DNA from 3 places in the Duganella sp. CY15W genome. Region 1 is predicted to be linked to each of the others. Evidence: predicted binding sites of a transcription regulator. Region 1 holds the regulator's gene; each other region holds the start of a gene.
The links. The regulator FNR, encoded in region 1, switches genes on or off when oxygen is low (the NO sensors DNR and NnrR bind a similar motif). The targets are predictions, from matches to a motif close to TTGATNNNNATCAA.

Region 1 (7,928 bases):
CCCTCTACCTGCTCATCCCGCTCAGCGTGGTGCTGGTGTTTGCCGCGCTGTGGGTGTTCTTCCGCGCGTCCGACGACGGCCAGTTCGACGATCTGGTCGGCCCGGCGCTGCGCATCCTGCAAGACGACGACTTGCCACCGCCAGATCACAAGTGATCCGGCGGTTTTTGATCCATATCAAGGATTTTTAAGGTTCCCCTAAGTAACCTTTGACCTACATCATCAAAGTGTTCTGGGGAGAACAAAATTGGAACAACACTACAACTACAAGGTCGTCAAACAGTTCGCTGTTGCGACCGTAGTCTGGGGCGTCGTAGGCATGCTGGTCGGCGTGATCATTGCCGCCCAGCTGGCCTGGCCGGCGCTGAATCTGGACATACCATGGCTGACCTATGGCCGTTTACGTCCGCTGCATACTAACGCGGTTATTTTTGCGTTCGGCATCTGCGGTCTGTTTGCTACCTCGTACTACGTGGTACAGCGCACCTGCCAGGTGCGTTTATTCTCGGACAAGCTTGCCGCCTTTACCTTCTGGGGTTGGCAGGCGGTGATACTGAGCGCTGTCGTTACCCTGCCCATGGGCCTGACCCGCGGCAAGGAATACGCTGAACTGGAATGGCCCATCTCCATTCTGATCGCGATTGTATGGATCTCGTATGCGATCGTGTTCTTCGGCACCATCATCAAGCGCCGCGTCAAACACATCTACGTCGCCAACTGGTTCTTTGCCGCCTACATCATCGCCGTGACCATACTGCACGTGGTGAACGGCGCCAGCATGCCGGCATCGCTGTTCAAATCGTACTCGGTCTACGCCGGTGTACAGGACGCGATGATCCAGTGGTGGTACGGCCACAATGCGGTGGGCTTCATCCTGACCGCGGGCTACCTGGGCATGGTCTACTACTTCATTCCGAAGCAGGCCGAACGTCCGGTGTACTCGTACCGCCTGTCGATCGTGCACTTCTGGGCGCTGATCTTCACCTATATGTGGGCCGGTCCGCACCACCTGCACTACACCGCGCTGCCGGACTGGACCCAGTCGATCGGCATGGTGTTCTCGCTGGTGCTGCTGGCGCCTAGCTGGGGCGGCATGATCAACGGCATGATGACCCTGTCGGGCGCCTGGCACAAGCTGCGCACCGATCCGATCCTGAAGTTCATGATCGTCTCGCTGTCGTTCTACGGTATCGCCACGTTCGAAGGCCCGATGATGTCGATCAAGACCATCAACGCGCTGTCGCACTACACCGACTGGACCATCGCTCACGTCCACGGCGGCGCCCTGGGCTGGGTCGGCTTCATCACCATGGGTTCGATCTACTACCTGCTGCCACGCCTGGCCGGCGAACAGAAGATGTACTCGACCCGGCTGATCGACCTGCACTTCTGGGTCGCCACCATCGGCATCGTGCTGTACATCGCCGCGATGTGGATTGCCGGCGTGATGCAGGGCCTGATGTGGCGCGCAGTGAATGCCGACGGCACGCTGACCTACACCTTTGCAGAAAGCGTCAAAGCCACCTATCCGTACTACGTGGTGCGCTTCACCGGCGGCTTGCTGTACCTGAGCGGCATGTGCGTGATGGCTTACAACACCTGGATGACCTTGCGCAACCGCGATACCGCCGTTGCCGTGATCCCGGCCGTCAACCCTGCCCACGCCTGATATCGGAGTTCGTATGAAATTTTCACATGAATGGATTGAGAAAAATCCCTGGCTCATGATCGCCCTGGTGACGCTGGTGGTCAGCATCGGCGGTGCGGTTGAGATTGCCCCGCTGTTCTTCCAGAAATCGACTACCGAGCCGGTGGCGGGCCTGAAGCCGTACTCGCCGCTGCGCCTGGCCGGCCGCGACATCTACATCCGCGAAGGCTGCTACAACTGCCACTCGCAGATGGTACGGCCGTTCCGCGCCGAGACCGAGCGCTATGGCCACTACTCGGTGGCCGGCGAGTTCGTCTACGACCATCCGTTCCAGTGGGGCTCCAAGCGTACCGGTCCCGACCTGGCGCGCGTGGGCGGCCGCTATTCCGACGAATGGCACCGCACCCACCTGAACAATCCGCGTGACGTGGTGCCGGAATCGAATATGCCGAACTACCCATGGCTGGCCAGGACCGCGCTGGTCCCAGCCGAGATCGTGCCGAAGATGAAGGCGCTGCGCATCACCGGCGTGCCCTACAGCGACGCCGAGATCGCCGCCGCACCGGAAGAACTCAAGGACAAGACCGAAGAAGACGCCCTGGTCGCCTACCTGCAAGGCCTGGGCACCCTGATCAAGACGAGGAACTAACATGGCACTCCAAAACCTGTTCGACCACGCCAGCAGCGTGATGACGGTCATCTCGTTCATCACCTTTGCCGGCATCCTGTGGTGGGCCTATGTGAGCCACAAGGAAAGCGATTTCGCCAGCGCCGCCCGCCTGCCGTTTGCCGACGAGGAGGACCTGCATCATGGCTGATTTCACCAATGGCTTCTGGGACTGGTACATCGTGACATTGACGCTGCTGGGCGTGATCGGCTGCGGCGTGCTGCTGTATTCGCAGTCCAAGGTCAAGGTCGCCAAGACCGCCGAAGGCAAGATCGACACCACCGGCCACGTCTGGGACGAAGACCTGACCGAGCTGAACACGCCGATGCCGCGCTGGTGGATGTGGATGTTCTACATCACCATCATCTTCGGCCTGGCCTACTTCGTGCTCTATCCCGGCCTCGGCACCTACGCCGGCACGCTGGGCTGGAAATCGACCGGCCAGTACGAGGGCGAGCTGCAAAAGGCCGACGCCGACTTCGGTCCGCTGTTTGCCAAGTACCAGAAGCAGGACCTGCAGGCCGTGGCCGCCGATCCACAGGCCCACGCGATCGGCGAGCGCCTGTTCCTGACCTACTGCGCCCAGTGCCACGGTTCGGATGCACGCGGCAACAAAGGCTTCCCTAACCTGACCGACAAGGACTGGCTGTTTGGCGGCGCCCCGCAAACCATCAAGGAAACCATCATGCACGGCCGCGTTGGCGCCATGCCGCCGATGGGCGCTGCGGTGGGGGGCGACAAGGACGTGGAAGCCGTGGCGCACTACGTGCTGAGCCTGTCGAATTCGACCCACGACCCGATCAAGGCGGTGTTCGGCAAAGACAAGTTCGGCGCCTGCATGGCTTGCCACGGTGCGGACGGCAAGGGCAACCAGATGCTCGGCGCGCCCAACCTGACCGACAAGATCTGGCTGTTCGGCGGTAGCGCGGAGACCATCAAGGAAACCATCAACAAAGGCCGCACCACCACCATGCCGGCGTTTGCCGACTTCCTGGGCGAGGCCAAGGTCCACGTGCTGGCAGCCTACGTCTGGAGCCTGTCGAACGATCCCAAACAACCCGCGCCAGCCATACCGGCCGACCCACCCGTAGCAGATACAAAATGAACGCCCCACAGGAACAAGTCATCAAGATGTATGCAAAGCGCGAGGAGATCTATCCTCGCGAGATCGACGGCCGTTATGCCCGTCTGCGCTGGCTGTTTGTATGGCTGACGCAACTAGCCTTCTACTGCACACCCTGGCTGCAGTGGAATGGCCGACAGGCGCTGCTGTTCGATCTGACCACCCGCAAGTTCTACATCTTCGGACTTGTCCTGTGGCCGCAAGACTTTATTTATCTGGCCGCACTGCTCATCATCAGTGCCTACCTGCTGTTCCTGGCCACCGCCATCGCCGGCCGGGTATGGTGTGGTTTCGCCTGTCCACAGACGGTCTACACCGAAATCTTCCTGTGGATAGAACGTAAGATCGAAGGCCAGCGCAGCGCCCGCATTGCGCTGGACCGCCAGCCGCCGTCGCTGCGCAAGTACGCCAAGAAAAGCGCCAAGCACCTGGCCTGGGGCGCGGTCGCACTGTGGACCGGCTTTACCTTTGTCGGCTACTTCACGCCGATCACCGAACTCATGGGCGAAGTGGTAACGCTGAACTTTGGCCCATGGGAATGGTTCTGGGTGCTGTTCTACGGCTTTGCCACCTACGGCAACGCCGGCTGGATGCGCGAGCAGGTGTGCAAATACATGTGCCCCTACGCCCGCTTCCAGAGCTCGATGTTTGACCGCGACACCCTGATCATCACCTACGACAGCCAGCGCGGCGAGCCACGCGGTCCGCTGTCGAAAAACACCCACGGCAACGGCGGCTCATGCATCGACTGCTCGCTGTGCGTCCAGGTCTGCCCGACCGGTATCGACATCCGCCACGGCCTGCAATACGAGTGCATCGGCTGCGCCGCCTGCGTCGACGCCTGCAACAACGTGATGGACAAGACCGGCCAGGCACGCGGCCTGATCCGCTACAGCACGGAACGCGCCATGGAAGACCACATGACGCCAACCGAGATCCGCCGCCGCGCCATGCGGCCGCGCGTGAAGATCTACACCGCCGTGCTGGGCCTGATTGTGCTGGCCACCTGTAGCGCGCTGTTCCTGCGTACACCGCTCAAGCTGGACGTGATCCGCGACCGCGGCTCGATGGGACGCGAAGTGGAAGACGGCATGATAGAAAACGTCTACCGCCTGCAGATCATGAACACCTCGGAAAAAGCGCATCTGTACAAGATTGAAGTGGGCGGCCTGCCAACGCTGGCGCAAGCCACCGCCGACCACGTGATGGTCGAGGCCACCGAGACCAAAGCCTATCCGGTACGCCTGCGCGTGGCGCATGGCACCGGCCAGACCGGCTCGAACAAGATCCAGGTCACCCTGACCGCAGTCGATGACCCATCGCTGCATGTGAAAGAATCCGCGGTCTTCATCGTGCCGCGCTAAGGAGCTTCGTCATGAATACACTTGCCATGCCCGTCACCCCGTGGTGGAAACAACGCTGGCCCTGGCTGCTCATGGCCGGCCCGGCCATCGTGGTGGTGGCCGGTACCTACACGGCCTGGCTGGCCACCTCGTCGGCCGATCCGCTGGTGGTGGGCGATTACTACAAGGAAGGCAAGGCCATCAATCAGGACTTGCGCCGCGACCGCGTCGCGGCGCAGATGGGCCTGTCGGTGGCGCTCGGCTACGACGCCGCCAACGGCCTGCTGACCGGCCGCATCAACCGCAAGGACACCGGCCCGCTGATGCTGCATCTGTCGCACGCCACGCTGCCGGAAAAGGATATCCGCATGGTGCTGGTGCCGGATGAGAACGGCGCCTTCAGCGTGGCGCTGCCCATGCTGGAGCGCAGCCGCTGGATTGTGCTGGTGGAAGGACCGAAGCGCGACTGGCGCCTCGCAGGCGCCTGGAAATATCCGGTGCAGCAGGGCGTCGCGCTGCTGCCGGACTGATTAACCGCAGGTCGCCGTGCCGGCGGTAATTGCCTTGAGCATGCGCGGGTCCAGCAACTCGATTTCGCGGTTGCTGACGCGCACCAGGCCTTCCTTCTTGAACTTCGACAGCAGGCGGCTGATGCTTTCAATCGTCAGCCCCAGGTAGTTGCCGATCTCTTCGCGCGACATGCGCAGCTGGAAGATATTGGCCGCATAGCCGCGCGCCTCGTAGCGCGACGACAGGTTGACCAGGAAGGCAGCAAAACGCTGGGTCGCCTGCATATTCCCCAGCAACAGCATCACGCTTTGTTCGCGCGTGATTTCCTGGCTCATCATGCGGTGGAAGTGGCGCAGCAGGGTCGGCATTTCCGCCAGCAACTGCTGCAGGGTGGCGAATGGAATTTCGCAAACCTCGCTGTCTTCCAGCGCGACGGCGGTGCAATGGTGCTGGTCAGCACTGATCGCATCCATGCCCAGCAGCTCGCCGGCCATCTGGAAGCCGGTGATCTGTTCCGCGCCCTCACGGTTGACCTGGTAGGTCTTGAAGTGGCCAAGGCGGATCGCGTACAGATTCTGGAACGGATCGCCAATGCGGAACAGCGTGCTGCCGCGCGCAACCTTGCGGCGGCGGCCGATGATCTGGTCCAGCCGTTCCATATCGTTGTTGTCCAGTCCCATAGGCAGGCACAGTTGGTGCATGCTGCACGATGCGCAGCTGGCCTTCAGGACCTCTATCGTTGCGCCGGGGATCACCAGCGAAGGAAGTTCTCGTATCATGCGGCTAGTGTAGCCCATCGGGTGTGATTTTGGCGGCTATTCCGCAGTCATCCAATCAGGTATTCACGCGCCAGCTGTCTTGCGCGATGCAATCGGCTCTTCACAGCTGCCACGGTGTCACCGGTCTCGGCGGCGATTTCCGCGATCGACAACTCGGCAAAGTCGCGCAGCAGCACCACGTTCAGATAATCGGCCGGCAGCGATTCCAGCGCGCGGATCAGCTCCACGCGCAAGCCCGCCGTATCCTGGCTGGCCAGCCATTGCTCGGCACGCTCGTCGTCCCACGGATCGTGGCCCAGCGCCGTGCGCGCCAGCCGGTGGCATTCGCGCTTGACGATCTGAAACAGCCAGCCCGAAAACGCCGCCAGCAGGCGTACCGACGACAGCTTGCGCGATAGCACCAGCAAGGCTTCCTGCACGGCGTCATCGACATCGCCGATCAGGCAATTGCGCTGCGCATAGCGGCGGATGTCAGGCTGGCACAGCCGCAGCAGCTGCGCCAGCGCCGCCGGATCGCCGCGATGGGCTGCATCCAGCACTGGCAGATGTTGTTGCGCAAGACTCATTATTTTCCCTGTTTTGCTGCTTTATCGAGACGGCGGCCCACCATGGCGCACATCGGGCAAAAGCCCACCAGGCCGGACGCGACGATGCCGGCGGCCGACAGCGCCAGCAACGTGCCCCAGACGCCGCCCAGCAGCGCCAGCGCGCCGGCGGCAACGATCAGACCAAGCACCACGCGCAGCACGCGCTCCCAGCCCGGTACATTTTTAACGTAAAACATTTTGCTCTCCTAATGGTTGCCGAGGAAGTCCCTCGCCAGCTAAGAGGCGGCTAACACGGATCTGGATGCGCAGGTTTCAAAAAATAGTTAGAAAATTCCTGTTGCATACGATTGAATTGTGCGCTACAGTTCATTCATCAACACATCGAACACGACTTAATCGCTAACTATCAAAGGAGAATCAACCATGAAACGTACTCTGATCGCTTCCGCCCTGCTGGCCGCCACCGCTTTCGCCCACGCCGCCACCCCAGCCAATGACACCACCATCGTGCTGGTGCACGGCGCCTTTGCCGATGGTTCGAGCTGGGACAAAGTCATCCCGCTGCTGCAAGCCAAAGGCTACAAGGTAGTGGCCGTGCAGAACCCACTGAGCTCGCTGGCGGACGACGTCGCCGCCACCCAGCGCGTGGTGGATGCGCAAACCGGCAAGGTGGTGCTGGTCGGCCACTCCTGGGGCGGCACCGTGATTACCCAGGCTGGCACCAGCGACAAGATCAAGGCGCTGGTTTACGTGGCCGCGTTTGCGCCATCGGAAGGTGAAGCCACCGCCAACCTGGGCAAGGACTACGCCGTGCCACCAGGCATCGCCACGCTGAAAGCAGACGCCGGCGGCTACCTGTGGCTGCCCACTGACTCGGTGGCCAAGAACTTTGCGCAAGACGTCCCGCCGGCCACCGCTGCGCTGATCGCCGCCACCCAGGGGCCGATTGCCGCCAAGGCCTTTGGCGACACCACCACCGTGGCGGCCTGGAAAAACAAGGCCAACTACTACATCGTGGCCTCGAAAGACCGCATGATCGCGCCGGAACTGGAACAGGCGTTTGCCAAAAAAATCAATGCGGTGACCACCACGCTGCCTACCAGCCACGTGCCGATGGTGTCGCAGCCGGCCAAAGTGGCGGAAGTGATCCTGGCCGCCGCCCAGCGTTAATCCCGCTTCACGGCCGTGTCAGAACGGTGCGCACCGTTGCACACCGTTTTTTTGTTTCTTGCCAACTTTAAGCTTTGATAGGAGAATCGGTTCAGCCATCGCGTACATCAAGGATGATATGAAGCCATTGGGCATCAAGG
Region 2 (7,928 bases), on a different contig from region 1:
CCTGGCGCGAACCGGTGCAGCTGGTCGTAGCGCAGCAGCTTGTCCATCGCGGTATCGTCGGCCTCATCCCGGTGCAGGAAACGGGCGCCGTGGACTTTGCGCCAATATTCGCCCCAGTGCTCGAAATTCAGGTTGGGATCGGACTCGAATACGTCATGCTGCGACCGTCCGGCGCCAGGCGGACGAAGATCGGGCGGCGTGCTGTCGGCACGCGACAGCAGCGAAAACACGACGGTTAAAGGGCTGGCATCTGGTACGGACATGGTGAACCTTCCTGTGGTGACGTTGTATCATTCGACAATATTTTATTGGCGATAGAATGCACAATAAATACGTCTCCGATCGCAACAGAGTTGAACCTCATTCACCAATAAATCCCCATGGCCACCAAGGATGCATTTCGCGGAATTCACGTTTTTATGGAAGTAGTCGATACCGGCAGCTTCACCCGCGCCGCCGAGCGGCTCGACATGACCAAATCGGGCGTCTCGAAAAGCATCAGCCGGCTGGAGCAGGACCTGGCCGTGCGCCTGTTTCAGCGCACCACGCGGCGGCTCAGCCTGACCGACGAAGGCCGTCGCTTCAACGCAGCGGCAAAACGCGCGCTGGCAGAAATTGATGAAGCCCAGGCGCTGTTTTCACCACAGCGTGCGCAGCTGTCGGGCAGCTTGCGTATCAGCCTGCCGGTCATCTTTGGCAAGCACTGGGTGCTGCCGCTGCTACTGGAAGTGGCTGGCCTGCAACCGGCACTGGAACTGGACATCCAGCTCACCGACCGCATGGTTGACCTGGTCGAGGATGGCGTCGATCTGGCAATACGCATCGGCCCGCTTCCCGACAGCGCCACCCTGGTTGCCAAGCCGCTGGGCGTGCAGCAGGCCATGCTGTGCGCGTCCCCGGCGTATCTGGCGCAGCGCGGCAGCCCGCAAGCGCTGGCAGACCTTTCCCGGCACAGCTGCATCACCTTTGGCAGCGGTGGCCTGGCACGTCCATGGCATTTTCAGGACCGCCAAGGCCGCCGCCATAGCATTGAAGTGCGGGGCCAGCTTGGCATGAACGACAGCGAGGCCATCACCAGCGCTGCACTGGCCGGCCTGGGCATCGCCCTGATCGCGGACTGGCTGATCGCCGCCCACCTGCAGTCCGGCAAACTGGTTCAACTGCTGCTGGCAGCGCAGCCACAAGGTTTCCCGGTGTACGCGGTGTGGCAAAAGAACCAGTATCTATCGCCCAAAGTGAAATACATCGTTGACCTGCTGGCAGCGCGCTTCACGCAGCAACCCTGGACGCCAGGATAAGAACTCGCCACCGAAGCAGCGAAGCGTTGGGTGGGCTGATTTTTGATTGCCAGGTTCAGGCCGGTTGCTGCTGCGTGGTGCAATGGATGCCGCCGCCACCGGCCGCGATCGCATCGATGTTCAACTGCACGATCTCACGCCCGGGAAACTGTTCGCGCAAGATGGCTTTGGTGTTGCGGTCAGCTGCGGCATCTCCAAATTCCGGGCACAGCACGGCGCCATTGCAGACATAAAAATTGATGTAGCCGGCAGCGAACTCCTTGTTTTCGTAGCGCGGGCGGACATAGTCCGGACCAGGCAACACCACCACCTGCAGCCGACGGCCACGCGCATCCGTGGCCTTGCGCAGGATGTCGAGATGGCGCTGGGTCACGGCGCGTTCGGGCGAAGATGGGTCGCTTTCAAAGCCCGCCGCGACGACGCCGGGCGCGCAGAAACGCGCATAGAAATCCGTGTGGCCGTCGGTAATGTCCTGACCGGCGATACCAGGCAGCCAGATGACTTTCTCGATGCCCAGCAACCGGCGCAATTCCGCCTCGCATCTGGCCTTGCTGACACCAGGATTGCGGTTGGCGTTCAGCACGCAGCTTTCCGTGATGATGGCCGTGCCGTGACCATCGACCTCAATGCCGCCGCCTTCAAGGACCAGGCTGCTTTCCAGCGTGGCCGCACCGGCACGGCCAGCGACAAACCCTGCCACCAGCGCATCGTCGTCGTGCTCCTGCTTTTCACCCCAGCCATTGAAATTGAAATTCACCCCGGCCAGCGCGCCGCCCGCCTGTTTGACAAACACGGGGCCGGTATCACGCATCCACAAGTCATTGATGGGCTGTACCAGCAGCCGGACTTGGTTGCCGCACAGGCGCGCGGCCACATCGTAGTCTTCCTCGTTGACCAGCATGTACACCGGTTCGACGCTGGCAATGGCTTGGGCGATGCGCGCCAGGCTCTCTTGCGCGCCCGCCTTGAGACGCTTGCCCCATACCTGGTCATTGGCGCCAAAGGCCATCCAGGTGGCCGCGTGGTGCTCGCCTTCATCGGGCATGCGCCAGCCTGGGCTTGCACCCAGGGCGGGCAGGACCGGCAGGCCCGCGACGGCCAGCCCCATCGCGCCCGAAAGAAAGTCTCGTCGTCGCATGCGTTTCTCCTTTTATGCGATTTCCTGCTGCGTGGTGCAATGAATGCCGCCGCCACCGGCCGCGATCGGGTCGATGTTGATTTGCACCACGGCCCGGCCTGGATACAGCTGCGCATATTGCGCCCTGGCCTTGGCATCGGCTTGTGCATCGCCGAATTCAGGCAGGAAAATAGCGTTCCTGGTGGCATAGTAATTGATGTAGCCGGCCGCGAAGGTATTGGCGTTGTTTCCAGGCCGAATCTGGCTGGGACCATCGATGACGACAATCTGCAATGGCTGGCCGTCGGCGTCGGTGGCGCCGCGCAGTATCTCCAGATGGCGCCGGGTCAGCGCATAGTCGTAGGAATCCGGATCCATGTCACGGTGCGCCGCCACCACGCCGGGCCGCACGAAACGTGCGTAAAAGTCCGTGTGCGCGTCGGTGATGTCCTTGCCTGCAATCCCCGGCAGCCAGATCACCTTGCGGATGCCCAGCAAACGGCGCAGTTCCGCTTCGCAATCGGCCTTGCTCCAGCCAGGATTGCGGTTGCTGTTCAGCACACAGCTTTCCGTGATGATGGCCGTTCCCTTGCCATCGACCTCAATCGCGCCCCCTTCCAGCACCAGGCGCGTGGACAGCAGTGGCAGCTGCGCACTGGCGGCGACCAGATCAGCGACCTGGGCATCCCTGGAAAACGCCTGCTTGTTGCCCCAGCCGTTGAAATTGAACTTGACGCCGGCGCGCTCCCCCGTGGGCTTGCGCACGAAAACCGGTCCCGTGTCGCGCATCCACAGATCGTCCAGGTCGGCGGCAATCAGGGTAACGCGCGCATCGAGCAACTGGCGTGCACTGGCCAGCTCGGCCGGACGCACCAGCATGTTGACGGGTTCGTAAGCGGCAATGGCGTTGGCGATCCGCGCCAGCGCCAGCTGTACCTGCGGCACTTGCGCGCGTCCCCAGATGGCGCTTGAGGCGCCAAAGGCCATCCAGGTGGCCTTGTGGGCTTCCGCTTCGTCGGGCATGCGCCAGCCGTTGGCATCCGACGTGCCGGTATTGTTATTGCCACCGCCACTCACGGGCGGCACCGTGCCGGTTTGCGTTCCGCCTTCGCCGCCACCGCCGCAAGCGGCCAGCATGCCGCCCATGGCCAGGGCGCCCCCGCCTGCTATGCAACGACGCAAGAAATATCGGCGTGTAGTCATGATCCATCCTTTGCTAATTAACAAGATTGCCGCGCGCCACAGCGTGGGCGTCGGGTTGGTGAGCATTGTCCTTGGGACGAGACATGAAAACAAATGATATGATTTAGCGCAATTAATTAAGTTTTCTCATATGTCAGAACATCGTATTCCCTCGTTGAAATTGTTGATGGGCTTTGAGGCGGCGGCACGCCACGGCAATTTTTCGCGCGCAGCCGACGAGCTCAACGTCACGCAGTCGGCTATCAGCCATCAGGTGCAGCTGCTGGAAGAACAGGTCAAGCAGCCTTTGTTCCGCCGTGCCGGACGGGGTGTGGAACTCACGGTGGCGGGCGAAGTACTGCTGCGCAGCGTGCAGCGTTCGATGACCACATTGCGCAGCGGCCTGGGACGGATTGCCACCTATCTCGATCCGGGTCTGGTGGTGCTGGTGTGTCCGGCGCCTTTGCTGCATGGCTGGTTGCAGCCCCGTTTGCGTGATCTTGAAGCCCAGCTGCCCGAGCTGTGCCTGCTGCTGTCCGTCGATGAGAGCGCCCGCTTTGTGGATGAGATCGACGTCGATATCGCCATCAGCGATCGCCCCCTGTTGCAGCCTCACCTGCTGGAAATTCCGCTGCTGCAGGATGAATGGCTGCTGGTGGCCAATACCGAACTCGCGGAGCGGCTGTCCGGCGTGCCGCAGGCGCAACATCATCTGCACGCGGAGCTGGTGTGTCTGGAAGAAAGTCTGACAAGCGACGCGACGGCGCCGCTATTCCTGGAATCGCTGGCGCGCTTCCGCAAACGGGCCATTTATGACGATGCGCGCCTGCTGCTTGACGCCACGCTGGATGGACGCGGCATCGCCTGCCTGCCGCGCCTGCTGGTGGACGCCAGCCTGGCGCGTGGCCAATTGCATGTCTTGCCGGAATATCCGCGCGTGCCGGGCACGACGTGGTGGTTATCCGGCGTGGCGGCGCCTGCGCGCTCGGAAATCGTTTCGCAGGTCTTCGAGTGGCTGCGCGCGCAGGGTGCGTAGCCGCTGCACACCATCATTCTTACCATGCACCAATGACGCTTTATTGGCGACAGTTTGATCCAGGTCATATTTTTGTTACTTCGATCCAATTCATACTAGCAACACATCATATGAAAAGGAGAGAACCATGAGTAACAACGTCGGTATTGTGGATCGCGCCCTGCGGGTGGGCGTGGGACTGGGTTTGATGATGGCGGCCGCCCACGGCCTGGTTGGCGCGTGGGGGTGGGCTGGCGCCGTGCCGCTGCTGACCGCGCTGGTCGGCGTCTGCCCACTGTACCGTGCCGCCAAACTATCGTCACTGGAAGTCCATCAGAACTACCGTCCGCAAGTTTGAGCAGCGCGCAGCGTGTTCAGGAATGCTGCTGGAAGCCGCGCTGGGCGGCAAAGCGTTCCAGGTGATGGTCCACATCGCCCAGCGTCAGTTCGATCATGGTCAGCCGCTTGAAGTGATGCGCCGCCGGCAGTTCATCGGTGACGCCCATGCCGCCATGCAGCTGAACCGCCTGCTGGCCGATAAACTTGGCCGCCTGGCCGACCCGCACCTTGGCCGCTGATGCCACGCGGCGCCGCTCCTCGGCGTCGCACGACATGCGCGCCGCCACCAGCATCGCCATCGACCGCGCCTGCTCCAGATGGATGTACATATCCGCCATGCGGTGCTGCAAGGCCTGGAAGCTGCCGATCGCCAGCCCAAACTGCTTGCGCGTTTTCAGGTACTCCAGCGTGGCGCCGAAGATGGCATCCATCGCCCCCACCGCCTCCGCGCACAGCAGGCTGACGCCATAGTCGGCCGCCTCTTCCAGCATGTCCCAGCCGCCGCCCATCTTGCCCAACAGCGCAGAGGCCGGCACCGCCACATGGTTGAACTGCACCGTCGCCGCGCGCTGGCCGTCGATGGTGCGGTAGTCGCGCACCACCACACCCGCAGTTTCGACCGGCACCACAAACAGGCTGATGCCGTTGGTATCGCGCTGCGTCCCCGCGCTGCGCGCCGACACAATCAGCGCATCGGCCTGGCCGCCATGAATCACCACGGTCTTGGTGCCATCGATGCGATAGCCTTCGCCATTGATGCTGGCGATGGTTTTAATATCCGCCAGATCATGGCGCGAGTGCTTTTCGCCGAGCGCGCAGGCCAGTTTCAGCTCACCCTTGGCGACATCTTCCAGCCGGTGATGCTGATTGCCGGCCAGCTGCAAAAACTTGGCGCCCCACACGGTAGCGAAGTACGGCTCCACCACCAGGCCGCGCCCCAGTTCCTGCATCACCACCAGCATGTCCACCGCCGTACCGCTGAAACCACCCTGCGCTTCGGGCACCGGCAAGGCGGTCATGCCCAATTCCACCAGCGTGTTCCAGGCCACATCCGACACGCCACTGGCCGAGTGGACGATGCGCTGGCGTACATCGAAACCGTAATCCTTGTCCACCCAGCGGCGCAGGGCGTCGGCAAACTGCTGCTGTTCTTCCTTGAAATTGAAATCCATTGCCGCTCCCTTACAGGCCCAGAATCATCTGGGTGATGATGTTCTTCTGTATTTCGTTCGAACCGCCGTAGATGGAGGTCTTGCGGAAGTTGAAGTAGTAGCCGGTCAGCGGCGCGGCGGCGTCGTCGCCCGTGACCGCGTGCTCGGCCTTGCCTTCCAGGTAATCGGTGGCGAACGGCAGCGCATCAGGACCGAGCGCTTCGACCATGAGCTCGGTGAGTTGCTGCTGGATTTCGGAACCACGGATTTTCAGCAAGGACGCCTCCGGCCCCGGCACATGCGATTCGCGTGTCAGCACGCGCAGCACGGTAGTTTCCAGCGCCATGAGTTCGATCTCCAGGCTGGCGACCTTGGCGGCATACAGCGGATCTTGCATCAACGGTTTGCCGTGCTTGTAGTGTTCCGAGGCGATCTTCTTCAGGAACAGCAACTCACGCTTGGAGCGGCCTACGGCGGCGATGCCGGTGCGCTCGTGGCCCAGCAGATACTTGGCGTAGGTCCAGCCCTTGTTTTCCTGGCCGATCAGGTTTTGCACCGGCACTTTGACGTTATCGAAGAAGACTTCATTCACCTCATGGTCTTCATCGAGCATGATGATGGGGCGTATCGTGATGCCCGGCGATTTCATGTCGATAAGCAGGAAGGAGATGCCCTCCTGCTTGCGCACGCTGCTGTCGGTGCGGACCAGGCAGAAAATCATGTCGGCATGCTGGGCCAGCGTGGTCCAGGTCTTCTGGCCATTGACGATGTAATGGTCACCGGCGCGCTCGGCAGTGGTTTTCAGCGAGGCCAGGTCGGAACCCGAGCCCGGCTCGGAATACCCCTGGCACCACCAGTCATCGCAATTCAGGATGCGCGGCAGGTAATGCGCCTTCTGCGCCTCGTTACCAAACGCCATGATGACCGGCGCCACCATGTTGACGCCAAACGGCAGGATGGGCGGCGTGCCGGCACGCGCGCACTCCTCTTCCCAGATGTGACGCTGGGTCGCGCTCCAGCCCGTGCCGCCATGCTCGACCGGCCAGCCCGGCGCGGCCCAGCCCTGGCGCGCGACGATCTGGTGCCAGCGCACATAATCCTGACGGCCCAGGCGCAAGTGGTTGCGGACTTTCTTTTGCAAGTCGCTCGGCAGATTGGTGTCGAGGAAAGCCCGCACCATGTCGCGAAACGCCAGATCCGCAGCCGTGTAAGTCAAATCCATGCTGTCTCCTTATTGTTTTGCGCGGCCAAAAAGCACGACCGTTCAAAATCATTGTACTCCCATGCCCTTTTAATAGGGCGACAGAAAGACGCAGTTTCTTCACTTCCACGCAACTTTTTTCATTGCGGCCAAAATGGTTGCATCTTAAAACCCCTTTGCGTTATCCTGCCGGTAGTTTTAAATTGAAACCAAATTGGAGTACCACATGCAATCCATGTCCCGCGCCCTGGTGGCGCTATTCGCCTGCGCCAGCGGACTCAGTGTCGCCAACGTGTATTACGCCCAGCCGCTGCTGGACGCAATGGCGGCAGAATTCGGCATCAGCCAAGCGGTTGCTGGCGGCGTCATCGCCGCCACGCAAGCGGGCAGCGTGCTGGCTTTGCTATTGCTCGTGCCGCTCGGCGACCTGGTGCCGCGCCGGCGCCTGATGCTGGCACAGCTGGCTGCGCTGACCATGGCGCTGGCCGCAGTGTGCCTGGCGCCGGGCACGCTGACACTGCTGCTTGCCATGCTGGCGGTCGGCATGCTGGGCACGGCCATGACGCAGGGCCTGATCGCCTATGCAGCCAGCACCGCCGCCGAACACGAGCGCGGCCATGTGGTC
Region 3 (7,928 bases), on a different contig from region 1:
ATCTGCGCTTCAGTTAATACGATGGGCAGCAAGCCGCTCTTGAAACAGTTGTTGAAGAAGATGTCGGCAAACGATGGCGCAACGATGGCGCGGAAGCCGTACTGGTCCAGTGCCCAGGGCGCATGCTCGCGCGAGGAGCCGCAGCCGAAGTTCTTGCGGGTCAGCAGGATCGAGGCGCCCTGATAGCGCGGCTCGTTCAGCACGAAGTCTGGATTCAGTGGACGATTGCTATTGTCCATGCCCGGTTCGCCGTGGTCGAGATAGCGCCACTCGTCAAACAGGTTGGGGCCAAAGCCGGTGCGGTGGATGGACTTCAGGAACTGCTTCGGGATGATGGCGTCGGTGTCGACATTCGCGCGATCCAGCGGCGCAACCAAACCTTCGTAAATGGTAAATTTTTCCATGATCGTATTTTGTGGACGGGCGCCTGGCCCGCCGGTTCTTTAATGGCCTGAGGCGCCCTGCACTGCCTGCCCCGCTTTTTGGATGTCCTTGCCCATGCCGGAAATGGTGTTGCAGCCGGTCAGGACGAAGGTAGCGATAATGGTCAGTGCGAAGATCTTTTTCATGATGTTTTCCTAGTTTCAGTGCGGCGCCTCAGCCGCTTTTAAAATTCAGTGCAGTGCGCGGACGTCGACGAAGTGGCCGGCGATACCGGCTGCTGCTGCCATGGCCGGCGACACCAGATGGGTGCGGCCGCCCTGGCCTTGACGGCCTTCGAAGTTACGGTTGGAGGTCGACGCGCAGCGCTCGCCCGGCTCCAGACGGTCGGCGTTCATGGCCAGGCACATCGAGCAGCCCGGCTCGCGCCATTCGAAGCCGGCGGCCTTGAAGATCTGGTCCAGACCTTCGCGTTCCGCCTGCTCTTTCACCAGGCCCGAGCCCGGGACCACCAGCGCCAGCTTGACGTTGGAGGCGCGCTGCTTGCCACGCACCACGGCGGCGGCGGCACGCAAGTCCTCGATGCGCGAGTTGGTGCAGGAACCGATGAACACCTTGTCGATGCGAATGTCTTCGATGGCGGTGTTGGGCTTCAGGTCCATATACACCAGTGCCTTCTCGATGGCGCTGCGCTTGACGCTGTCCTTTTCGTGGTCCGGGTCCGGCACGCGGCCGTCGACCGGCAGCACCATTTCAGGCGACGTGCCCCAGGTGACCTGCGGCTTGATGTCGGCAGCGTTGAGCGTGACGACGAGGTCGAACTTGGCGCCCGCGTCGGTGTGCAGCGTGCGCCAGTAGTTGACGGCCAGATCCCAGTGCGGACCAGCCGGCGAAAACGGACGGCCTTTGACGTAGTTGATGGTGGTGTCGTCGACGCCGATGATGCCGGCGCGGGCGCCCGCTTCAATCGCCATATTGCAGACCGTCATACGGCCTTCCATCGACAGCGCACGGATGGCCGAACCGCCGAATTCCATACAGTAGCCGGTGCCGCCCGCCGTGCCGATCTTGCCGATAATGGCCAGCACGATGTCTTTCGCGGTGACGCCGTCCGGCAGCACGCCGTCGACCTGTACCAGCATGGCCTTGGATTTCTTTTGCAGCAGGGTCTGGGTGGCCAGCACATGCTCCACTTCCGAGGTGCCGATGCCGTGCGCCAGCGCGCCGAACGCGCCATGGGTCGAAGTGTGCGAGTCGCCGCAGACCACGGTCATGCCCGGCAAGGTCGCGCCCTGCTCAGGGCCGATCACATGGACGATGCCCTGGCGCTTGTCGTTCATGTTGAAATAGGTCAGGCCGTAGGACTTGGCGTTCTTGTCCAGCGTTTCGACCTGCAGGCGCGAAACCGGATCGGCAATGCCTTCGGCGCGCGAGGTGGTTGGCACATTATGGTCGGCCACCGCCAGGTTGGCGGACAGCCGCCATGGCTGGCGATTGGCGGCGCGCAGGCCGTCAAATGCCTGCGGGCTGGTCACTTCATGCACCAGGTGGCGATCAATGTAGAGGATGGTCGTGCCGTCTTCTTCGGTACGGACCACGTGGGATTCCCAGAGTTTGTCGTAAAGCGTCTTCATGATGTTTTTTACGTACTGCTACTATTATCCAACTTGATTATGCCATATTGTGCAATGCAATAGCAGCCACCGCGGTCCAGCCTCATGAGCCCGACGCCTTCTGCATACCGATTCACTTGGTATGACCCCTTGTTCTTTACTGCGAAAAAAAAGCCTGCGTGAACGCAGGCTTTTTGGTCTTCTGACCCGAGTCTACCGACTCAGGCCGCCATGCGTACACTACCTCGACAACCGTCCATTAGGAACGATAGGCCTACCACTAGCACCAGCTCGCCCTCTGCAGAGCGCGCCGTGCCGGTAATGCCTTCGACGGTAATCGCGGTCATCGGTTTAATTACCAGGTCAGCAGTGCCATCGACCGCTTCCACGGCCAGGATGTACGGCTGTGGTGCCGAGACAACAATGCCCACCTTCTCGCGGCAGCTCTCGTAGCCCAGCGAATCGGCCAGCGAACGGACTGGCAGCGGACGGCCCTGGTCTTTCAGCACTGGCGCGCCGCCGACTTCCATGAACACTTCCGGCAGCTCGACCACGCGCTGTACCACGGCCATCGGCAGCGCCAGTGCAGCGCCCGAGGTCGAGACCAGCATGGTCGGCACGATCGACAGCTCGATCGGCAGGCGGATGGAGAACTTGGTGCCCTTGCCCAGCTCGGACTCGATCTGGATGGCGCCACGGTTTTTCTCCACGGCGGTCTTCACCACGTCCATGCCGACACCGCGGCCGGACACGCTGGATGCCACTTCCTTGGTCGAGAACCCCGGCAAGAATACCAGCTGCAGGCAATCGTCGGTGGATAACTGCGCCGATTCGGAGATCAGGCCTTTCTGCAGCGCCTTCGCGCGCAGCTTGACCGGGTCCATGCCCTTGCCGTCATCCTGCAGCACGATCATGACGCTGTTGGCTTCCTGCCATGCCTTGAGCTGGATGAAGGACTTGATCGGCTTGCCGGCAATCGCGCGCTCTTCCGGCGTTTCGACGCCATGGTCCAGCGAGTTGCGCAGCATGTGCACCAGCGGATCGTACAGCGAATCGACCACCACGCGGTCGACTTCGGTCTCCGCACCTTCGATGTTCAGATCGACTTCCTTACCCAGATCCTTGGCCAGTTCGCGCACCAGGCGCGGGAACTTCTGGAACAGGCGGCCAACTGGCTGCATGCGGGTCGCCAGCGTGGCGCGCTGCAGTTCGGTGGAGTAGCGCGAGGCGCGTTCCAGCGTTTCCGCCAGCGTCGACATCAGCGTCTGCGCCTGGCCTTCAAACTTGAACTGCATCAGGCGTTCCAGCAGCACGGCAGCCTGGTTAGCGGCCTGCACGGACTCGCCCGCCACTTCCAGCAGCGCATCGAGCTTGACGGCGTCGATACGGATCGATTCTTCCTTGGCGGGTGCGGATTGTGGACGTTCTTCCCTTTTCTCGGCCACTTCGCGCTTGGCAGACGGCGCTACTTTGACTTCCGCAGCGACGGCGGCAATCTCGGCCGAGCTCGGCGCGACCGTTGCCGGTGCGGCGGCGACCGGTGCTGGCGCAGCAGCGGCAACCGGTGCTGGCGCGGAACGGGTGTAGCTGCCCGCCGGCATCACGGCTTCGTACATGCCTTCCCAGTCCAGGCCATCCGGCGAGGACACGGCAGCCGGCGTTGCCGCAGCGGCTGGCGCCGGCGCCGGTGCAGCAGCTGCCGGGGCCGGTGCTGGTGCGGCGGCCTTGGCTGGCGCGGTGTCGGTCTTGCCGGCGATGGCGTCGTTGAGCAGGGTTTCCAGGTCTTTGGGCAGCGCGGGCAGGCTGTCCGGCTCGGCGCCGTTGTTCAGTTCAGCCAGCTGGTCGGCAACAAAGCCCGATGCTTGCAGCGCGGCCTCGATCGACAGCGGCGTCACCGGTGCGGCGCCGGTACGCAGCGCGTCAAACAGGTTTTCGGTCAGGTGACAAGCCGTCACCATCGCTGGCAGGCCCATGAAACCGGCGCCGCCCTTGATGGTGTGGAACGAACGGAACACTGCATTGAGTGTCTCTTTATTGTCCGGGTCACGTTCGAGCCGCAGCAGATGCTCTTCTACATTGACCGCCAGATCCATCGCCTCGACGACGAAATCCCTCAGCATATCGTCCATTAGAACCCCAGATCGGCAAGAAGGTCGTCAACACTATCCTGGCTCAGCGCAACGGTCGGCGCCGAGGGGCCCTGCATCAGAGATACTTCTTTTTGCGCAATTTTTTCCTTGACGCTAGGCGGCGCATTGTCTTTCAGCAGCTGCGCCAGCTCGGATTCCACCGTTTTGGTGATGTGCACCACTTTCTTGATCAGCTGGCCCGTGATGTCCTGGAAGTCCTGCGCCATCATGATGTCCAGCAGGCGGGCTTTTTCCGCTTCCGTGGCCGCCGAGACAGCTACCGCGAACTTCTGCGAATCGCCGGCCAGCTGCTTGAACTGTTCCAGGCTGAGCTTGCCGGCGAACAGGTCGGCCCAGCGGTTTTCCATGTCTTTGGATTGTTTGGACAGCACGTCCTGTTCCGGCATGCCTTCGTCCAGAGTATTGAGCACCTTGTTGGCGGCCTGTTCGGTCAGCGAGGCCACGTATTCGAGGCGGTCCTGGGCGTCGCTGATCTGGGTGGCGGCTTCGGTCAGCGCCTTGTCGTAGCCCAGTTCACGCAACGAATCGTGCAGCAGGCGCACAATGCCGCCCAGACGTTCGAACATCTGGCCCTTGTCGACATTGCCATCGTCTTCCTCGCCACCGGCTTCGGCGGCAGCGGCGGGCGCCGGCGCGGGCTCGGCAGCGGCCGCATCGGGCGGGCGGGCCGCAGCGACTTCTTCAAACAGACTTTCCAGATCATCTTCCGCAGCGGCGGCCGGCGCGGGTGCTGGCGCTGGAGCGGGCGCAGCTGCTTTGCTCTGAGCGGACACTTCTTCAAATAATGCGTCGAAATCGTCAGCGGCGTTAGTCATAATCCCTGCTTCTCCATATTTGGTAAATTTGCTGCCCTAAACTAGCTGTATTTGGAGATACTAACATTGGATAGAACAAGGAAGTAAGCCGCGCGACACAAAAGTAGTGCTTTGGTGCAAAAAAATCCTGTAAAAAGGATAAAAGCCCACACCTGTGTCCCCAGCTAAAGCGCTTTTATTTGATAAACATCAAGTCTTTCCATAGTATCAATAATGTAAATCGGGACTACAATAAAGTAGTGCGTTGATTCAGCAAGGAGGTCCATTATGTACCGCAAAATCCTGATCACCACCGACGGTTCGGCCGTCTCCAGCAAGACCGCCTGCGCCGGCGTGCAGTTTGCCGAACAGCTGGGCGCGGAAGTGCTGGTACTGTTTGTGGCGCCCGAGTACCAATACCCGATTTACGTGGAAATCATTCCGCCCAGCTACCCCAGCGAAGACGAATACCGCGCCGCCATGCAGCGCGCGGGCCGCGAGCACACGCAGGATGTGGTCGATTCCTGCGCCAAACGGGGCGTGCGCTGCGAAGCCATGGCCGCGTTCCACGAAAGCGCTGCGGCGAAAATCGTCGATGTCGCGCAACAGAACGGCTGCGACCTGATTTTCATGGGCTCGCATGGCCGCAGCGGCTGGGGCCAGCTCTTGCTGGGCAGCGTGACCAACAAAGTGTTGCAGCATTCCAGGATACCGGTGCTGGTTCACCGGCTGATTAAGGAGCCCGGTAGCAAATAGCCGGTGCGGGGCCGCCTTTTATAGTAAGCTTGCAAGCTTGTTTTAATCATAATAACTATTCACTTTAAACGGCCCCTACATGATTCGGATAGTCATTGCAGACGACCACACCATCATGCGTGAGGGTCTCAAGCGCATCCTCGACGGCGCGCCGGATATCGACATCGTCGGTGAGGCCATCGATGGCTTTGAGGTGCTGGGCCACGTGCGCCAGGGCGGCTTCGATCTGCTGCTGCTGGACTTGTCCATGCCCGGCCGCAGCGGCGTCGACCTGATCCGCCAGATCAAGGCCGAGGCGCCCAAGCTGGCCATCCTGATCCTCACCATGCACGAAGAGGAACAATACGCGGTGCGCGCAATCCGCGCCGGCGCCCAGGGCTATCTGACCAAGGAAAGCGCTGGCACCCAGCTGGTGGGCGCGATCCGCAAGGTGGCTTCCGGCCGGCCCTACATCAGCACCGAAGTGGCCGAGCAACTGGCGCTCAACATCATGATGCCGCACGAATCGCTGCTGCATAAACAGCTGTCGGACCGCGAATTTGAAGTATTTTCGCTGCTGGTGGCCGGCCGCTCGATCACCGAAATCGCCAACAGCCTGCACCTGAGCGTCAAAACCGTCAGCACCCACAAGACCCGCATCATGCAAAAGATGGGCATGGCCTCGCTGTCGGAAATGGTGCAGTACGCCGTCGCCCATCGCCTGCTGTCGCCGTTCAAGACCTGATTTCACGCTGCTGAGTAGGAATGCTCCTACAAAGCAGGGCCGAGCTCCTACGGTCAGATTCAGCCATTGCTGATATCTAAGCTACGCCTGTGTTGGCATACTGAAACCATACCGCACAGCACCCTAGCCCACAGGAGAACTCACCATGCTGTCTACGCAAACGTCTGATATACGCCCAGCCGCGACGACGCTGCAATCGTCGTCGATGGAAGCTGGCCGCCAGCGTCAGGGACGGCTCTGGTCCAACCTCAAGGAAGTGTGCGACATCCTGCACATTCCTTCAGCCAACTCCATGGCCACCGAAGAACTGCTGTTCCAGCACGTGCAGTTCAAAACCGGGCAACGCATCCACACCATCGGCCAGACCTTCGACACGCTCTACATCGTCAACTCCGGCTTCCTCAAAACCGTCCTCATCGACGAATACGGCAACGAACAGGTGCTGAGCTTTCCCATGAAAGGCGACCTGCTGGGCGTGGACGGCATCCACGCCCGCCAGTACTCGTCCGAAGCGGTGGCGCTGTCCGATTGCGACCTGATCCTGCTGCCGTTCAAAAAGCTGACCGCACTGGGGCGCGTGCACCTGGAGCTGGAAAACATGATGTACGGCGTCATGAGCCGCGAACTGGTGCGCGAGCAAGCCATGATCGGCATGCTGGGCGCGCTGAGCGCCGAAGCGCGCGTGGCCCGCTTCCTGGTCGCGCTGGCCGACCGCTTCGCCCAGATGGGCTACTCGAGCAAGCTGTTCAACCTGCGCATGACACGCCATGAAATCGGCAGCTACCTGGGCCTGACGCTGGAAACCGTGAGCCGCACGCTATCGGCCTTCAATGAAATCGGCCTGATCAGCGTCGACCAGCGCACCATCGGCATCAAAGACCCGGAAGCCCTCAAGACTTTGCGCCGCCTGCCCCCCTCGCGCTCCCGCGGCAAACCCGCCGCGCGCGGCAAGAACGGCGAAACCGTACCGTCCGGCCAGTTGCTGGCGGCTTTGTAGCACCCTGCAGTACTTCGCAAGAAACCTCCCGTTTTACCCAGCCTTGGGCCCGGTCACTGACCGGGCCCTTTTTTTAACGATTTTATAACTCAAAGCACAGAAAAAGGCTTGCATTCCGTCCCGGCTTCTACAATAATGAATGCAAATACGAATCATTCTTATTTATGGAGAACCAGACGATGATTACCACTACCCCTGCAATGCCACCAGCCATCGCTGCCCACCCAGTTGCCACCGCCGCTGCCCAGGCAATCAAGCCGGTCAAGCGCGTCAGCAGCGCCAGCCTCATGGATGGCGGCCGCGAAATGGAAATCGAACATGGCGGACGCGTCTACCGCCTGCGCATCACCCAGCTGAACAAGCTGATCCTGACCGCATAACCGCCCCGATTAACTGTGCGTTAAAGGGCGCCGCCGCGCCCACTCTCCCCCTTGAGTAGCCAGCCCTCCTGCCAGCCACACTCTCTTTCCCGACCAGGAGCGTCTGATGGCCATCGAACATAGCAACCCGATT

Region 2: the regulator FNR is predicted to act here: its motif matches at 4,688-4,701, upstream of GTP58_RS22595 (DUF2892 domain-containing protein).
Region 3: the regulator FNR is predicted to act here: its motif matches at 5,139-5,152, upstream of GTP58_RS01020 (universal stress protein).

Annotation. Positions count from the first base shown of each region.
Region 1 covers NZ_WWCQ01000002.1:883,480-891,407, reverse strand. Annotated here, with positions in the region: gene ccoS (cbb3-type cytochrome oxidase assembly protein CcoS) at 1-155, shown strand, start outside; gene ccoN (cytochrome-c oxidase, cbb3-type subunit I) at 247-1,668, shown strand; gene ccoO (cytochrome-c oxidase, cbb3-type subunit II) at 1,682-2,296, shown strand; gene GTP58_RS13480 (cbb3-type cytochrome c oxidase subunit 3) at 2,298-2,465, shown strand; gene ccoP (cytochrome-c oxidase, cbb3-type subunit III) at 2,458-3,420, shown strand; gene ccoG (cytochrome c oxidase accessory protein CcoG) at 3,417-4,802, shown strand; gene GTP58_RS13465 (FixH family protein) at 4,814-5,311, shown strand; gene fnr (fumarate/nitrate reduction transcriptional regulator Fnr) at 5,312-6,070, opposite strand; gene GTP58_RS13455 (RNA polymerase sigma factor) at 6,118-6,636, opposite strand; gene GTP58_RS13450 (DUF2892 domain-containing protein) at 6,636-6,854, opposite strand; gene GTP58_RS13445 (alpha/beta fold hydrolase) at 7,042-7,788, shown strand; gene GTP58_RS13440 (response regulator) at 7,907-7,928, shown strand, end outside.
Region 2 covers NZ_WWCQ01000005.1:16,897-24,824, forward strand. Annotated here, with positions in the region: gene GTP58_RS22570 (EthD domain-containing protein) at 1-263, opposite strand, end outside; gene GTP58_RS22575 (LysR family transcriptional regulator) at 381-1,298, shown strand; gene GTP58_RS22580 (agmatine/peptidylarginine deiminase) at 1,354-2,436, opposite strand; gene GTP58_RS22585 (agmatine/peptidylarginine deiminase) at 2,449-3,618, opposite strand; gene GTP58_RS22590 (LysR family transcriptional regulator) at 3,749-4,633, shown strand; gene GTP58_RS22595 (DUF2892 domain-containing protein) at 4,761-4,970, shown strand; gene GTP58_RS22600 (acyl-CoA dehydrogenase family protein) at 4,987-6,123, opposite strand; gene GTP58_RS22605 (acyl-CoA dehydrogenase family protein) at 6,134-7,324, opposite strand; gene GTP58_RS22610 (MFS transporter) at 7,539-7,928, shown strand, end outside.
Region 3 covers NZ_WWCQ01000001.1:205,724-213,651, reverse strand. Annotated here, with positions in the region: gene leuD (3-isopropylmalate dehydratase small subunit) at 1-404, opposite strand, end outside; gene GTP58_RS01040 (entericidin A/B family lipoprotein) at 444-569, opposite strand; gene leuC (3-isopropylmalate dehydratase large subunit) at 615-2,018, opposite strand; gene GTP58_RS01030 (chemotaxis protein CheA) at 2,216-4,123, opposite strand; gene GTP58_RS01025 (protein phosphatase CheZ) at 4,123-4,959, opposite strand; gene GTP58_RS01020 (universal stress protein) at 5,227-5,694, shown strand; gene GTP58_RS01015 (response regulator transcription factor) at 5,774-6,418, shown strand; gene GTP58_RS01010 (Crp/Fnr family transcriptional regulator) at 6,624-7,415, shown strand; gene hemP (hemin uptake protein HemP) at 7,595-7,795, shown strand; gene GTP58_RS01000 (hypothetical protein) at 7,902-7,928, shown strand, end outside.